DNA from 3 places in the Pseudomonas corrugata genome. Region 2 is predicted to be linked to each of the others. Evidence: predicted binding sites of a transcription regulator. Region 2 holds the regulator's gene; each other region holds the start of a gene.

Region 1 (5,822 bases), 3.2 Mb from region 2:
GCGTGTTTCATCTCGTCGATGGACTCGTGGTACTCGTGCTTGCCCAGCTTGTTCAGGCCCCAGTCTTCGTACATGCGTGCGTGCAGGAAGTACTGGTTGATTGCGACCAGTTCATTGGCGAGGATCTTGTTGAGATGCTGGATGACTGTAACGTCGCCTTTCATGGTGAGGCCTGCCCTGTAGTAGCTGTATATGGGGCAGAGTTTGAGCCGCGTACTGACGGGTGTCAAACCTAAGTTATTGAATAATAAATGAAAATTAATCGGAATAAGAATGTTTGTGTTCCGCGTCTTGAAGCTAAGCAATTGATTTACAGGCATAAAAAAACCGGACACTGAGTCCGGTTCTTTTGAAAAGCTGGTTATTAAGCGGCGCTGAATTCCACGGGGAAGGGGATCGACGCCTGGGCCGTTTGCGCTTTGGCGAGGGTTTCACGCACCACTTCCTTGGCCAGGCAGGCGCATTTGCCGCATTGGCTGGCTACGCCGGTAGCCTGGCGGACTTCACGATAGCTGCAGCAACCTTCATAGATCGCTTCGCGGATTTGCCCGTCAGTGACGCCAGTGCAGAGGCATACATACATAAGTGAGAACCGTCGCTGGTTGTGACTCAATTGAGACGGATCTTAATGTTAACGAGAATGATTGTCAAAGTGGTTTCTGAAGTGTCTGGGCTGGAGCAGCCTTGGGCTGACGAACGGTTTTTTAGTGGCACTCTGGCGATTTTTCGATAACGCCAAAAAACCGTTGAGGACAGCCCAAATGCCCGGTGTATGATGGTCGGTCCTTGCGAAGCGGGTTCGTGTCACAGGGTTGTCGCCGGAGGGTGACAGGCTGACGCGAATCTTAGTTTTTCACGTTATTACACCAGGAGATATCCAATGAGCGTACTCGTAGGCAAGCAAGCCCCTGACTTCACCGTTCCTGCCGTTCTTGGCAACGGCGAAATCGTCGACAGCTTCACCCTGTCCTCGGCCATCAAAGGCAAATACGGCCTGGTGTTCTTCTATCCGCTGGACTTCACCTTCGTCTGCCCGTCCGAGCTGATCGCTCTGGACCACCGCATGGACGACTTCAAGGCTCGTAACGTTGAAGTGGTTGCCGTTTCCATCGACTCCCACTTCACCCACAACGCCTGGCGCAACACGCCGATCAACAATGGCGGTATCGGCCAGGTGAAATACACCATGGCTGCCGACATGAAGCACGAAATCGCCAAAGCCTATGACGTCGAGTCCGAAGGCGGCGTGGCATTCCGTGGTGCATTCCTGATCGACGACAAAGGCGTGGTCCGTTCGCAGATCGTCAACGACCTGCCACTGGGTCGTAACATGGAAGAGCTGATCCGCCTGGTCGACGCCCTGCAATTCCACGAAGAGCACGGCGAAGTCTGCCCTGCCAACTGGAAAAAAGGCGACAAGGGTATGACCGCCTCGCCTGAAGGCGTTGCCGCTTACCTGGGCGAGCACAGCGACAAACTGTAAGCGAACTAGGCATAAAAAAACCGGCTCTCGATGGGCCGGTTTTTTTATGGGCGTTTCAAACTGAAACGCAGTACTTGTGGTGAGGGGATAAATCCCCTCGCCACAGATACATCCCTCGCCACAGGGGCCTATTTCAATCGTCGAAATCCTGCCAGCCACCCATCTCCTTCCAGCGATTGACGATCCCGCAAAACAGCTCGGCGGTCTTCTCGGTGTCGTAGCGGGCCGAGTGGGCTTCGCGGCCGTCGAAGTCGATGTCGGCAGCCTGGCAGGCCTTGGCCAGCACGGTCTGGCCATACGCAAGGCCGGCCAGGGTTGCGGTATCGAAGCTGGAGAACGGGTGGAACGGGTTGCGCTTCATGTCCAGGCGCGCGACGGCCGCGTTGAGGAAACCGAGGTCGAAGCTGCTGTTATGGCCGACCAGGATTGCGCGTTTGCAACCGTTGGCCTTCAGCGCCTTGCGCACGCCGCGGAAGATATCGGTCAGAGCCGTTTCTTCGCTGACGGCCATGCGCAATGGGTGATCGAGTTTGATCCCGGTAAATTCCAGGGCCGCGGCTTCGATGTTGGCGCCTTCGAAGGGTTCTACGCGAAAGAAATAGGTGTGGTCGGGGAACACAAAGCCTTTTTCGTCCATGCCGATGGTGGTCGCGGCAATTTCCAGCAACGCATCGGTGGCAGAGTTGAAACCGCCAGTCTCTACGTCGACCACGACCGGCAGGTAACCGCGGAACCGCGCAGCCATGGGGTGGCGAGGGCCGCTTGAACCGCCGTTGCCGTCCAGTTCGTCATCGAAATGCTCTTCACTCACGCGCTTTCCTCCAGCAGGCGCCAGCGCAGTTTTTCACCGGCGCGCAGCGGGATGACAGTCTGCTCGCCAAAGGGCAGGCTGGCGGGGGCGGTCCATTCGTCGCGGACCAGGGTAATACGATCGGTGTTCATCGGCAGGCCATAGAAGCGTGGGCCATGGAGGCTGGCGAAGCCTTCGAGCTTGTCCAGCGCATTGCGTTGTTCGAATGCCTCGGCGTACATCTCGATGGCGGCATAGGCGGTATAGCAACCGGCGCAACCGCAGGCCACTTCCTTGGCATGGCGGGCGTGGGGCGCCGAGTCCGTGCCGAGGAAAAACTTGGCGCTGCCGCTGGTGGCGGCGTCGAGCAGGGCTTCCTGATGTGTGTTGCGCTTGAGGATCGGCAGGCAATAGAAATGCGGCCGGATCCCGCCCACCAGCATGTGGTTGCGGTTGTACAGCAGGTGATGCGCGGTGATGGTTGCGCCAACGTTGGCCGGGGCCTCGTTGACGAACTGCACGGCGTCGCCGGTGGTGATGTGTTCGAACACGACCTTGAGTGTCGGGAAGCGCTCCACGACGCGGCGCATGTGCTCGTCGATGAAGATCTTCTCGCGGTCGAATACGTCGACGTCGCCGCGGGTGACTTCACCGTGGATCAGCAAGGGCATGCCGACTTCGGCCATGGCCTCCAGCGCCGGAAATATCTTGTCGATGCTGGTGACACCGGAGTCCGAGTTCGTCGTGGCGCCGGCAGGGTACAGCTTGGCGGCATGGACGAAGCCGCTGGCCTTGGCATCGCGGATTTCTTCGGGCTGGGTACGGTCGGTGAGGTACAGCACCATCAGCGGTTCGAAGCGGCTGCCGGCCGGGCGGGCGGCAAGGATACGCTGGCGATAGCCGTCGGCCTCGCTGGCATTGCGCACCGGGGGAACCAGGTTAGGCATGATGATTGCGCGCCCGAAGGTGCGCGCGACATCGGCGACGGTATGGGTCAACACAGCACCATCGCGAAGATGAATATGCCAGTCGTCGGGACGCAGCAGGGTCAGGCGGTCGGACATTGGGGGGCTTCCAGGCGGGTCAAACTCTGGGGAATGCTACCGGAAAAGACCGATACAGGCACCCGCTATCAAGTTTTGCCGCAAGTTACCGATAGCCCCTTCAGGTATGAACCGAATCCGTGCAGTGTCTCGGGCCGGCGTCATACTCTCAGCGAGTATCGAATTTCGTATAAAAGCCAGTGGAGCCTCCCGTGCGCCAGCGTTATCTAGCCTTGCTCAGTGTGTTTGCCAGCCTTCCTGCCATGGCGCTCACTTTCCAGACCCGTCTGGAGAGCATTGAGTGGACGGTTGAAGGCGACAAGTTCGAGTGCCGGCTGAGCCAGCCGATCACCGATTTCGGCAGCGGCGAATTCGTGCGTCGGGCGGGCGAGCAGGCGACATTCCGCCTCAAGGCCTATAACCCGATGATGGGGGGCGGGTCGGCTACCCTGCTGGCGGCGGCTGCACCGTGGCAACCGGGGCGGGGCGACATCAACCTGGGATCGGTCAGGATCGGCAGTGGCGATGTGCTGTTCGACAGCTCCCAGATCCAGGCGGGTCGCTTGATCAGCGGTTTGATGGAGGGGCGTAGCCCGGTGGTGCGTCGCAACACCGGGGATGGGCATGTGTCGGAAGTCCGGCTGCTGCCCGTGCACTTCAACAAGGCGTTCAGTGACTACCAGGGCTGCGTGGCGAAATTGTTGCCAAAAAACTTCGAGCAGGTGAAGCAGACCCAGATCGGCTTTCCTGGCGAAGGGACCGACCTCGATGCACGGGCCAAGGCTCAACTGCAGGTGATGCTCGATTTCATCAAGGCTGACCCGAGCGTCAATCACGTCGAACTCGATGGCCATTCCGATAATAGTGGCAACCGGTTGACCAATCGTGAACTGTCGCGCCGCCGAGCGCTGGCGGTCATGGATTTCTTCAAGGCCAATGGCTTCCAGGAGTCGCAGATCACCGTGCGCTTCCATGGCGAGCGTTATCCCCTGGTGCCCAACACCAGCGCCGCCAATCGGGCCAGGAACCGCCGGGTCGTGGTGCAGTTGTCCCGCGTTGCTCCCACCGAAACGCCGGCGCCGCAGCCGGCGGCCCCCGCTGCGGCTCCGGCCAAGGCACCGGCTCCAGCTCCAGCTCCAGCTCCAGCTCCAGGTAAGCCCGCCGCGGCTGCGACCGCACGGACATCCTGAAGCGCTGTCGTCGCGCGGTCGACATAATCTGTCGCTTCGTCGTCATAAGCTGTCGCGCCTCTGTAAATTATCTGCGCCGGACGTTAGACTTCACGGCTTTCCGTACAACCCGTGGAGTGATGGCATGGCGGACGTAAACAAGGTCGTTCTGGCGTATTCCGGCGGCCTGGACACTTCGGTGATCCTCAAGTGGCTGCAGGACACTTATAACTGCGAAGTGGTGACCTTCACCGCTGACCTGGGGCAGGGCGAAGAAGTCGAGCCTGCACGCGCCAAGGCTCAGGCCATGGGCGTCAAAGAGATCTACATCGATGACCTGCGCGAAGAGTTCGTCCGCGACTTCGTGTTTCCGATGTTCCGTGCCAATACCGTTTACGAAGGCGAGTACCTGCTCGGTACGTCCATCGCCCGTCCGCTGATTGCCAAGCGCCTGATCGAAATCGCCAACGAAACCGGCGCCGACGCCATTTCCCATGGCGCTACCGGCAAAGGCAACGACCAGGTGCGTTTCGAACTGGGCGCCTATGCCCTCAAGCCCGGCGTGAAAGTCATTGCTCCGTGGCGCGAATGGGACTTGCTGTCCCGCGAAAAACTGATGGATTACGCCGAGAAGCATGCGATCCCGATCGAGCGTCACGGCAAGAAGAAATCCCCGTACTCGATGGATGCCAACCTGCTGCACATCTCCTATGAAGGTGGCGTGCTGGAAGACACCTGGACCGAGCACGAAGAAGACATGTGGCGCTGGACCGTTTCCCCGGAAAAGGCCCCGGATACCCCGCAATACCTGGAGCTGACCTATCGCAACGGCGATATCGTCGCACTGGACGGCGTGGAAATGAGCCCGGCCACCGTGCTGGCGACCCTGAACCGCATTGGTGGCGAACACGGCATCGGTCGCCTGGACATCGTCGAGAACCGTTATGTCGGCATGAAGTCCCGTGGTTGCTATGAAACCCCAGGCGGCACCATCATGCTGCGCGCTCACCGGGCAATCGAATCGATCACGCTGGACCGCGAAGTGGCGCACCTCAAGGACGAGCTGATGCCCAAGTACGCCAGCCTGATCTACACCGGCTACTGGTGGAGCCCTGAGCGCCTGATGCTGCAACAGATGATCGACGCCTCCCAGGTCAATGTGAACGGTGTCGTACGCCTGAAGCTGTACAAGGGCAACGTGATCGTGACCGGACGCAAGTCCGACGATTCGCTGTTCGATGCCAATATCGCGACCTTCGAAGAAGACGGTGGCGCCTACAACCAGGCCGATGCGGCCGGGTTCATCAAGCTCAACGCCTTGCGCATGCGCATTGCGG
Region 2 (5,822 bases):
TAGAACAGCGGCAGCGCCTTGTCTCGCACGATTACCACTTCCTGGCCGTCCACCACGTTGGTGCGCGACAGATCAAGGTGGAAAATCTCGTTGACGTTGACCAGAGGGAAAGCAAACGCCTGGTTGCCCAGCATCACCATCAGGGTCGGCATGATCGCCAGGGTCAACGGGACCTTGATGAGGATCTTCGAGCCAGAACCTTTGACCGAGTGGATGTTGATCGAACCGTTGAGCTGGGAGATCTTGGTTTTCACCACGTCCATCCCCACGCCACGACCCGACACGTCGGAAATTTCGGTCTTGGTCGAGAAGCCGGGGGCGAAGATCAGGTTGTAGCACTCTGTGTCGCTCAGGCGGTCGGCGGCGTCCTTGTCCATCACGCCGCGTTTGACGGCGATGGCACGCAGCACCTCGGGATCCATGCCTTTGCCGTCGTCGGAGATCGACAGCAGGATGTGGTCGCCCTCCTGCTCGGCGGCCAGGATCACCTTACCGCTACGGACCTTGCCCGCGGCTTCACGTTCTTCCGGTGATTCAATGCCATGGTCGACCGCGTTGCGCACCAAGTGGACCAGCGGGTCGGCCAAGGCCTCGACGAGGTTCTTGTCGAGGTCGGTTTCTTCACCCACCAGTTCCAGATTGATTTCTTTCTTGAGCTGGCGAGCCAGGTCACGTACCAGACGCGGGAAGCGTCCGAAGACTTTCTTGATCGGCTGCATCCGGGTCTTCATGACGGCGGTCTGCAGATCGGCCGTGACCACGTCGAGGTTCGACACGGCCTTGGACATGGCTTCGTCCTGGCTGTTGAGGCCCAGGCGCACCAGGCGGTTACGCACCAGCACCAGTTCGCCGACCATGTTCATGATCTCGTCCAGACGCGCGGTATCGACCCGAACGGTGGTCTCGGCTTCGCTGGTTGGTTTGTCTGCCGGTGCAGACGCGGCCGGTGCACGGGCAGGCGCAGCTGCGGCAGCAGGCTTGGGTGCGGGAGCCGGTGCCGGCGTCTCGGCCTTGGGTTCCGGTGCCTTGGCAGCAGGTTTTGGCGCCGCCTTGGTTGCCGGAGCGGCAGTTGGCGCGGCAGAGGCCGTGCCGACTTCGCTGAACTTGCCTTTGCCGTGCAAATCGTCGAGCAGCGATTCGAATTCCTGATCGGTGATCAGGTCGCTGCCGGCCGCTGCGGCGGCAGGCTTGTTCGGAGCCGGCGAGGAGGCAATGGCCGACTCCAGGGCATCAACGGCAAAAGTACCCTTGCCATGCAACTGATCGAGCAAGGCTTCGAATTCATCGTCGGTGATGTCGGAGCTGTCGCCCGCGGGTTTCGGCGCGGCAGGGGCTGTCGTCGGGACAACCGCATCGACGGCGAACTGGCCTTTGCCGTGCAGTTGATCGAGCAGCGACTCGAACTCCGCATCCGTGATCTCATCGCTGGCCACGCCGCTATCGGCGGGCGCAGCAGCGACAGGAGCCTGGGCCTGGGCCTGGGCTTCGGCCTTGACGGCACTCAGGGAGTCCAGCAACTGTTCAAATTCGTTATCGGTAATATCGCCCGATTCCTCGGCGACTGGCTCCTCGGCGACGGGTTCTTCAACCGCGGTCTCGACCGGAGCGACTTCGTCAGCCGATTGCGGCTCGGCCAGGCGCGACAGCGCAGCGAGTAACTCAGGGGTGGCGGCGGTGATCGGTGAACGGTCACGCACCTCGCTGAACATGCTGTTGACCGCGTCCAGCGCTTCGAGCACCACGTCCATCAATTCCGAATCCACGCGACGCTCACCCTTGCGCAGGATGTCGAACACGTTCTCGGCAATGTGGCAGCACTCCACCAGCTCGTTGAGCTGAAGGAAGCCGGCGCCTCCTTTTACAGTGTGGAAACCGCGAAAGATTGCATTAAGCAAATCCGCATCATCCGGTCGGCTTTCCAGCTCGACCAATTGCTCGGACAGTTGCTCTAGAATCTCGCCGGCCTCAACCAGGAAATCCTGAAGGATCTCTTCATCGGCGCCGAAGCTCATTAATGGGGTGCTCCTAAAACAGGGCTAAAATCCAAGGCTGGACAGCAAATCGTCCACATCGTCCTGACCGGACATAACGTCTTCTCTTTTATCGGCATGAATTTGCGGACCTTCACCCTGAGAGAGATGTTTTTGTGGATCTTTTTCAGCAAGCATCGCTTCACGGTCGTGTTCGATGCCCGCAAAGCGGTCGACCTGGCTGGCCATCAACACCAGTTTGAGCAGATTGCTTTCGACTTCGGTGACCAATTGGGTGACGCGCTTGATCACCTGGCCGGTCAGGTCCTGATAGTCCTGAGCCAGCAGAATATCGTTGAGGTTGCTCGCGACCGCGCGGTTATCGGCGCTGCTGCGTGTCAGAAAACCGTCGACCCGACGTGCCAGCTCCCGGAATTCTTCCGCGCCTACTTCACGACGCATGAAACGGCCCCAGTCGACGCTCAAGGCCTGGGCTTCATCGCCAAGGCCGTTGACCAGAGGCGTGGCACTTTCCACCAAGTCCATGGTGCGGTTGGCGGCAGCCTCGGTCAGTTTGACTACGTAGGACAGCCGCTCGGTCGCGTCAGTGATCTGCGAGACCTCCTCGGCCTGGGGCATGTTCGGATCGATCTGGAAGTTGACGATCGCGCTGTGCAGTTCACGGGTGAGCTTGCCGACTTCCTGGTACAGACCACGATCCCGGGTCTGATTGAGCTCGTGGATCATTTGGACAGCATCGCCGAAACGACCTTTTTCAAGGCTGTCGACCAGTTCGCGGGCATGTTTTTTCAGGGTCGATTCGAAATCGCCCATTGAAGCTTCGTTATTCTCCATAGCTCCCCCGTGGCGCCGTTAACCGATGCGTTCGAAGATTTTTTCGATCTTCTCTTTCAACGCCTGGGCCGTGAAGGGTTTGACCACATAGCCGTTCACACCGGCTTGGGCCGCTTCGATGATCTGCTCGCGCTTGGCTTCGGCGGTGACCATCAGCACCGGCAGGTGCTTGAGTTTTTCATCAGCGCGCACATGGCGCAGCAAGTCGATACCGGTCATGCCGGGCATGTTCCAGTCAGTCACCAGAAAGTCGATGCTCCCGCTGTTGAGAACCGGGATGGCAGTGGTGCCATCGTCAGCCTCGACCGTGTTGGTGAACCCAAGGTCACGCAACAGGTTTTTTATGATCCGCCGCATCGTTGAAAAGTCATCAACGATGAGGATTTTCATGTTCTTGTCCAATTCGACCTCCAAGCAGTCTTAAACGCGTGCAGCACCTGAACGCGCCATTTCAATCAATCCGGTACAGCATTCGACAACGGTGCGGGACACAACGGATCGAGACTGCGCAACGCGTGCCACGCAAACCCTGTTCGCAACCTCCCCGCACCGACTGTCAGCGCGCTCGCCACTCCCCCAAACGCCCCCGCAAACGGGCGGCGCACTGGCTGTGTAACTGACTGACCCGCGATTCGCTGACCCCCAGGACTTCACCGATTTCCTTGAGGTTCAGCTCTTCGTCGTAGTACAGCGCCAAGACCAGTCGCTCACGCTCCGGCAAATTGGCAATCGCATCGGCCAGCGCGCTCTGGAAACGTTCGTCTTCCAGGTCACGCGCAGGCTCCATGTGAGTACTCGCGCCATCCTCGTGCAGCCCTTCATGATCGCCGTCCTGCAACAGGTCGTCGAAACTGAACAGGCGGCTGCCCAAGGTATCGTTCAAAATCCCGTAATAATCATCGAGACTCAACTGGAGTTCGGCCGCAACTTCGTGATCTTTAGCGTCTCGTCCGGTTTTCGCTTCAATAGCGCGAATGGCGTCACTGACCATGCGGGTATTGCGGTGCACCGAACGGGGTGCCCAGTCGCCCTTGCGGACTTCGTCGAGCATCGCGCCGCGAATGCGAATGCCTGCGTATGTCTCGAAACTGGCACCCTTGCTCGCGTCGTATTTGTTCGCCACTTCGAGCAAGCCGATCATGCCCGCCTGGATCAGGTCTTCGACCTGGACACTGGCCGGCAACCGCGCCAGCAAGTGATAGGCAATGCGCTTGACCAGGGGCGCGTAACGCTCGATCAACTCGTATTGGGCGTCCCGTGCCGATTTTTTGTAGAGGTGGTTGTAACCGCTGGCTGTCATAACACGGGCCCTGCTGTTTGTTGCACGAGACGCTCGACGAAAAATTCCAGATGCCCGCGCGGATTGGCCGGCAGTGGCCAGGTATCCACCTTCTGGGCGATAGCCTTGAACGCAAGCGCGCATTTGGAACGGGGAAAAGCTTCATAGACGGCACGTTGCTTCTGGACGGCCTTGCGAACGCTCTCGTCGTACGGCACGGCGCCGACGTACTGCAGGGCAACGTCCAGGAAGCGATCGGTGACCTTGGTCAGCTTGGCAAACAGGTTGCGCCCTTCCTGGGGGCTCTGGGCCATATTGGCCAGGACGCGGAAGCGGTTCATGCCGTAGTCGCGGTTCAATAGCTTGATCAGGGCATAGGCGTCGGTGATGGAGGTGGGTTCGTCGCAGACCACCAGCAGCACTTCCTGGGCGGCGCGCACGAAGCTGACGACCGAATCACCGATACCCGCCGCCGTGTCAATCACCAGCACATCGAGGTTGTCGCCGATGTCGCTGAATGCCTGGATCAGGCCAGCGTGCTGGGCCGGGGTCAGATGAACCATGCTCTGGGTGCCGGAAGCCGCCGGCACGATGCGAATCCCGCCCGGCCCCTGCAACAGTACGTCGCGCAGCTCGCACCGGCCTTCGATGACGTCCGCCAGCGTGCGTTTGGGAGTGAGCCCCAGCAGCACGTCGACGTTCGCCAGGCCCAGGTCGGCGTCCAGCAGCATGACCCGTCGGCCAAGCTCTGCCAGAGCCAGGGACAAGTTCACTGACACGTTAGTCTTGCCGACGCCACCTTTGCCGCCGGTCACCGCGATCACCTGTACGGGATGCATGCTGCCCATGTTCGTTCTTTACCTGTCTTACTTAGACGGAGGCCACATTACTGGCTGCGCGTTCACATACGGAACATTGCCTGGCAGACCATCGATGTAGGTACAAAAAATATTCATGATTACCTCAGCCAACCTGCTTGGTCGGGCTGTGGTAGATATCAGCGAACATATCAGCCATGGCTTCTTCGCTGGGTTCGTCCTGCATTTGCACACTCACGGCACGGCTGACCAGTTGGTGGCGACGCGGCAGATGCAAATCATCCGGGATCCGCGGTCCATCAGTCAGGTACGCCACCGGCAGATCGTGACCGATCGCCAGGCTCAATACCTCGCCCAGGCTTGCCGTTTCGTCCAGCTTGGTCAGGATGCAACCGGCCAATCCGCAGCGTTTGTAGCTGTGGTAGGCGGCGGTTAGAACCTGTTTCTGGCTGGTGGTTGCCAACACGAGATAATTTTTTGACTTGATGCCGCGCCCGGCCAGGCTTTCAAGCTGCATGCGCAGAGCCGGATCGCTGGCTTGCAAGCCTGCGGTATCGATCAGCACGACGCGCTTGCGCAAGAGAGGTTCGAGCGCCTGGGCCAGGGATTGACCCGGATCCACATGGGTCACCGACACGTTGAGAATCCGGCCCAGGGTCTTGAGCTGTTCCTGGGCGCCGATACGGAAGCTGTCCATGCTGACCAGGGCAATGCTCTGGGCACCGTACTTGAGTACATAACGGGCGGCGAGCTTGGCCAAGGTAGTGGTCTTGCCCATGCCGGCCGGGCCGACCATGGCAATCACCCCGCCCTCTTCCAGCGGCTCGACTTCCGGCGTGGCGATCATGCGCGCCAGATGCGCCAGCAGCATGCGCCAGGCCTGGCGAGGTTCATGGATAT
Region 3 (5,822 bases), 1.7 Mb from region 2:
CTCAACGATCTCTACTATTTCGCCAAAGTCGTCGAAGCCGGTGGCTTCGCTGCAGCCGGCCGCGCCCTTGGCATCCCCAAGTCGCGGCTGTCCCGGCGTATCGCCGAACTGGAGGAGCGCCTCGACGCCCGCCTGCTGCAACGCACCACCCGCCAATTGAAACTGACGGCGGTGGGTGAACGTTACCTGCGCCATTGCCAGGCCATGTTGCTGGAGGCAGAAATGGCCGACGAAGCGGTGGCGAGCATGTCCAGTGCGCCCCGTGGCCGGCTTCGGGTTTCAAGTCCGGTGGGATTGGCCCACGAAATTCTGGCCGGGGTGGTGGCCGATTTCCTGGAAAAATATCCTCAGGTCCAGTTGGAGATGATCCTGGTCAATCGCCGCGTCGATCTGGTGAGCGAAGGCGTAGACGTAGCGCTGCGCGTGCGTGACCTGGGTGACGAAGACCCGCTGTTGATGACCCGCCGCTTGCGTCAGGCACGGTTGATCATGGTCGCCAGCCCGGCCTTCGTCGAAGGGCGACGGATCGAAACCCCCGAGGATCTCAAGCAGGTCCCGGTGCTCGGGGCACTTGAGAGCGATCGCCTGGTGCATCTGCGCCTGCACAGCATCGACGGACAGGTCGCCGAACTGGCCCTGGAGGCACGCCTGGGCATCGATGATTTCATTGTGCGCCGCGCCTGCGTTCTCGCCGGCCTGGGATTTACCTTATTGCCGAGCATGTATTGCGAGCAGGAGTTGACGGACGGCACACTGGTGGAACTGTTACCGCAATGGTCGCTGCCCGATGGCTGGCTGCAGGCGGTCTATCCCCATCGACGCGGAATGTTGCCGGCGGTACGCGCATGGCTCGACCATTTGGTGGACGCTTTCAATCGTTGTGGAGAAAGGACGTTATGAGTTTGAGCGAAGAGGATGTCGCACGGTTTTGCCTGGGCTTGCCTGGCGCCAGGGAAGATTACAAATGGGGTGGCGTACGGGTGTTTTCCATCGCCGGGAACAAGATGTTCGCCCTGCAAGGGCTGCGTAGCGACTCATTGGCGTTCAAGGTCGACAAGGACCTGTTCCTGGGACATTGCGACCGACCGGGCATCCATCCTGCCCCGTATCTGGCACGAGCCCAGTGGATCATCATGCACACGCCCTACCCCATGGGCGCCGAGGAACTGCATGGCCTATTGCAACGCTCCCACCAACTGGTGGTCAGCAAATTGCCCAAGCGCACGCAGGTCGGCTTGCTACTGCCGTAATACTCACACCTGCTGGCCCTTGCGGTTAATTTGAGTACACGAATTAACCACACAGGCCATTAGGCCAGCAAATGACCGCCCAGGAACAACTGGTCGACCCAGAACGCCTGGTGCAGCAGCACGATGAACCAGAACACCACCTGGAACGACACCTTGCGGGTCTTGTGTCGAAAGACCTGCTGGGCCAGTAATGCCCCGGGCCAGCCGCCGGCCAGCTCCACGGCATGCAACACGTTCTCGGGGGTGCGCCAGGTGTCGGAACGCGCCTTGCGCTTGTCACTCCAGTACAGCAGGAACGCCACGACGCTGACGGTCCCATAGGCCATCAACGGCACCCATGACGCCTCCTGCAGCACGAGCAGCAACGAACCCGTCAGCGGTAGCGTGCATAGCAGCGCAAACACGATCAACTTGAGCCGAAGGTTCTGTACTGCGCCCCCGGTGTCGCGGGCTGCGCGCCTGCGGGTGCCCGAATCTTTCATGGCTGGGCAGTCGTCCAGTCGACCCAACCGAATTGCCAGGTCGCAAGGATCAGCAGACCGAACGCGATCCGATACCAGGCGAACACCGCGTAACTGTGGCTGGTGATGAACCGCAGCAGTCCCTTGACTGCGATCATGGCGAAGATGAACGCGGTGACGAAGCCGATGGCGAACACCGGGAAATCCGCCGGAACGAAGAGTGCGCGGTACTTGTAGCCCGAGTAGACAGCCGCGCCGACCATTGTCGGCATGGCCAGGAAGAAGGAAAACTCGGTCGCGGTCTTGCGCGAAAGGCCGAACAGCAGCCCGCCGATGATGGTCGAGCCGGAACGGGAGGTGCCGGGAATCATCGCCAGGCACTGGGCCAGACCGACCTTGAGGGCATCCTTCCAGGTCATATCGTCCACCGTGTCGGCGTGTACTTCATGCTGGCGCTGTTCGGCCCAGAGCATGATGCCCCCCCCCACCACGAGCGCGGCGGCCACGGTGATCGGGTTGAACAGGTACTCGTGGATCAGGTCGGCAAACAACACGCCCAGCACTACGGCGGGCAGGAAGGCGATCAACAGGTTGGCGGTAAACCGTCGGGCACCGGGTTGAGTGGGCAAACCCACTACCACGTCGAAGATCTTGCGTCGAAACTCCCAGACCACCGCCAGGATCGCACCCAACTGAATAATGATGTTGAACGCCATGGCCCGTTCCCCACCGAACCCAAGCAAGTCTGCGACAACAATCTGGTGCCCCGTGCTGGAAATCGGCAGGAACTCCGTCAGACCTTCTACAATGCCAAGAATCAGTGCCTGAAAGGCAGTCCACAAATCCATTCATCCCCCAAAAAAGCCCCTGTCAGACAGGGGCTCATCGATAATCAAAGTGTTATGCCAATACAAGCAGCGGGGCACGATAACTGCGCCCTCCCCAAAAAAACCAATGAAAAATCATAGGCAGGCTTAGGTTTTGCGTTGCGAGGCCGAAATCCTATCAGACAAGCCCTCATAACGCCGCCGCGTTATGGCCCAGGGGGCAATCCACCGGCCGTGGATGACAAGAACAAGAAACTGGAGTGACAGCGTATGAATAGTTTGCGCAATGTGTCGATCAGCCGACGCTTGTGGCTCATCCTCGTCGTGGCCATCTTGATGGTATTTACGTTGGGCGCCTTGATGCTGAAGCAGATCCACGGTGACCTCTATCAGGCCAAGGTGCAGAAAACCCAACATGTGGTCCAGACCGCCAGCGGCGTGCTGAGCTATTACCATGGCCTGGAAACCGCTGGTACCCTGACCCGCGAAGCCGCCCAGAAACAGGCCCTCAGCGCTGTGCGGGGCCTGCGCTATAACGAGACTGATTATTTCTGGATCAATGACCTGACCCCGGTCATGGTCATGCACCCCGCCAACCCGAAGCTCGAAGGGAAGAACCTCTCGGCGATCCGCGACCCGAACGGTTTCGCGCTGTTCAACGAGATGGTCAACATCGCCAAGGCCAAGGGCGCCGGGATGGTGAACTACCTGTGGCCGAAGCCGGGTGCCGAGGCACCGGTGGCGAAAACCTCCTACGTCCAACTGTTCGAGCCCTGGGGCTGGATCATCGGTTCAGGCGTTTACGTAGATGACGTGCAAGCCGAGTTCCAGGCCCAACTGATCAAGGCTTCGCTGATTGGCCTGTCGATTGTAGTGATCATGAGCCTGCTGTTGACCCTGATCGTGCGCAGCATCGTGGGGCCCCTGCAGGAAACGGTGAACGCCATGGCCAACATTGCCAGCGGTGAAAGCGACCTGACCCGCACCCTCGACACCCACGGCCAGGATGAGGTCACTCAACTGGCGCGACACTTCAACGCGTTTACCAGCAAGCTGCGCCATGTGGTAAGCCAGTTGCAGGATTCGGCCAGCGCACTGGGACAATCGTCCAATGAACTGGGTAGCGACGCCGCCCAGGCCCAGGAACGCAGCCAGCAGCAATCGCAGCAGATGGAGCTGGTGGCCACTGCGATCAACGAAGTGACCTATGGTGTGCAGGACGTGGCCAAGAACGCCGAACACGCCGCCAGTGAGATGCGCGACGCTGAATCCCAGGCCCAGCAGGGCCAGGTCAACATTGACGGCAGCCTGCAGCAAATCGACCGTCTTTCCCAGACCATCGACCAGGCGGTGGAAGTGATCCGTACCCTGGCCAGCGAAAGTACCCAGATCGGCAGCGTCCTGGAGGTGATCCGCTCCATCGCCGAGCAGACCAACCTGTTGGCCCTCAACGCGGCGATCGAAGCCGCTCGCGCCGGGGAACAGGGCCGGGGCTTTGCGGTGGTGGCCGATGAGGTGAGGTTGCTGGCGCAGCGCACACAGAAGTCCACCGCCGAAATCCAGGGCATGATCGAACGCCTGCAAACCCACTCCGAAGCCGCGGTAAAGGTCATCAGCGACAGCAGCCGCGCCTCGCAACTGACCATCGAACAGGCAGGCCTGGCGGGCGCCAGTCTCAACGCCATCGGCCAGGCCCTGCGTAATCTCAACAGTCTCAACGCCTCCATCGCCAGCGCTACCCTGCAACAGGCCCACGTGGTAGAGGACATCAACCAGAATGTCACCCAGGCCGCCGGACTCTCCCACAGCACGGCCCTGGCGGCAGAGCAGTCGAGCCTGGCAAGCACCCGCCTCAAAGCACTGAGCGAACAGCTGAACGGCCTGCTCAAACAATTCCGGGTGTAAAAGCAAAGCTTGCATCCAGCCTGGATGCAAGCTGAACCACCGCTATCGCGAGCAGGCTTGCTCCCACAGGTCCTGCTGGCGACCACAGATACTGCAATCAACCTGGCCCCCCTGTGGGCGAGCCTGCTCGCGAGAGCACCGGCACATCCAACATTGATGTTGGAGCTGCCCCCACCATAACGTTTACAATCGCCCCCCTTTTCCATTCCCTCAAGGAGCCGCCATGTCCGGGCTTGAACTGTTTGCCGCAGCCCTCGGCGTGATCGCTGTCTGGTTGACCGTCAAGCAGAACCCCTGGTGTTGGCCGATCGGCCTGGTCATGGTGTTGCTGTACAGCTGGATTTTCTACGACGTGAAGTTGTACTCGGACATGCTGTTGCAAGTGATCTACGCCGCGCTGCAATTGTATGGCTGGTGGCAATGGACCCGCGCCGGGCAGCATCATGACGGACGCCAGGTCACACGTCTGGGCGGGCCGTCAGTGCTGCTTGGGCTGGCTGCCGGAGCAGCGGGCAGCCTGGTGCTGGGCGCCGCCATGGCGCACTGGACTGATGCCGCCCAACCCTGGCTCGACGCGGCGCTTACCGGCTTCAGCCTCGTGGCCCAGTGGTGGATGGCGCAGAAGCGCGTGCAATGCTGGCCTTTGTGGATCGCCCTGGATGTGATTTTTGTTGGCCTGTTCATCTACAAGGGGCTGTACCTGACCGCCGCGCTCTACGCCCTGTTCACCCTGCTCGCCGTGCAGGGCTGGCGGGAATGGCGCGCCGACCCGGCCCTGCGCGCATGAAAGTGGTGGTGCTCACCGGCCCCGAATCTGCCGGCAAGAGCTGGCTGGCGTCGCAATTGCAGGAACACTTCGGCGGCTTGCGGGTGGATGAATACGTCCGCCACTTCATGGAACAGTACCCCCGCGACACCTGCCTGGACGACATCACCGATATCGCTCTCGGACAACTGGCCTGGGAAGACGCAGCCCGTGCCCGACAACCGGCACTGCTGATCCTCGACACCCATCTGCTGAGCAATATCCTCTGGAGCCGGACCCTGTTCGGCGAATGCCCGGACTGGCTGGAACCAAGCTTGCTGAGGCGCCATTACGACCTGCATCTGCTGTTGAGCCCCGAGCAGGTCGAATGGACCGGCGACGGCCTGCGCTGCCAGCCTGAGCTGGCGCAACGCCTGCAGTTTTTCACCGCCATAGAGGATTGGCTGACCCGGCGCCAGCAACCCTTCCAAGTGATCGAAGGCAACTGGGCGCAGCGCCAAAGCCAGGTGTTCGCAGCCGTAGCCCAACTGCTCCAGGCCTGAACAGATCCCACCGGGACAGGTGATGGTATAGCGCCATCCTGTTGCACTCTTGAAACATCCCCGTCTTGTCA

Evidence for each region. The regulator FliA, encoded in region 2, starts transcription of late flagellar genes. The targets are predictions, from matches to a motif close to CTAAAGTTTNNNNNNNNNNNGCCGNTAA.
Region 1: a site for FliA is predicted at 3,405-3,432, ahead of QZH45_RS23625 (flagellar protein MotY). Genes of this name have one in related genera too.
Region 3: a site for FliA is predicted at 2,685-2,712, ahead of QZH45_RS17035 (methyl-accepting chemotaxis protein). Genes of this name have one in related genera too.

Annotation. Positions count from the first base shown of each region.
Region 1 is NZ_CP130434.1:5,282,073-5,287,894, reverse strand. Features, by position in the region: gene bfr (bacterioferritin) at 1-164, opposite strand, end outside; gene QZH45_RS23645 (bacterioferritin-associated ferredoxin) at 365-583, opposite strand; gene QZH45_RS23640 (peroxiredoxin) at 881-1,483, shown strand; gene rnt (ribonuclease T) at 1,617-2,294, opposite strand; gene pyrC (dihydroorotase) at 2,291-3,337, opposite strand; gene QZH45_RS23625 (flagellar protein MotY) at 3,529-4,506, shown strand; gene QZH45_RS23620 (argininosuccinate synthase) at 4,631-5,822, shown strand, end outside; gene QZH45_RS23615 (hypothetical protein) at 5,761-5,822, opposite strand, start outside.
Region 2 is NZ_CP130434.1:2,061,536-2,067,357, reverse strand. Features, by position in the region: gene QZH45_RS09315 (chemotaxis protein CheA) at 1-2,012, opposite strand, end outside; gene QZH45_RS09310 (protein phosphatase CheZ) at 2,037-2,825, opposite strand; gene QZH45_RS09305 (chemotaxis response regulator CheY) at 2,844-3,215, opposite strand; gene fliA (RNA polymerase sigma factor FliA) at 3,382-4,125, opposite strand; gene fleN (flagellar synthesis regulator FleN) at 4,122-4,952, opposite strand; gene flhF (flagellar biosynthesis protein FlhF) at 5,068-5,822, opposite strand, start outside.
Region 3 is NZ_CP130434.1:3,810,113-3,815,934, forward strand. Features, by position in the region: gene QZH45_RS17015 (LysR substrate-binding domain-containing protein) at 1-900, shown strand, start outside; gene QZH45_RS17020 (MmcQ/YjbR family DNA-binding protein) at 897-1,250, shown strand; gene QZH45_RS17025 (DUF1294 domain-containing protein) at 1,310-1,732, opposite strand; gene QZH45_RS17030 (undecaprenyl-diphosphate phosphatase) at 1,729-2,559, opposite strand; gene QZH45_RS17035 (methyl-accepting chemotaxis protein) at 2,809-4,443, shown strand; gene pnuC (nicotinamide riboside transporter PnuC) at 4,667-5,230, shown strand; gene QZH45_RS17045 (AAA family ATPase) at 5,227-5,751, shown strand.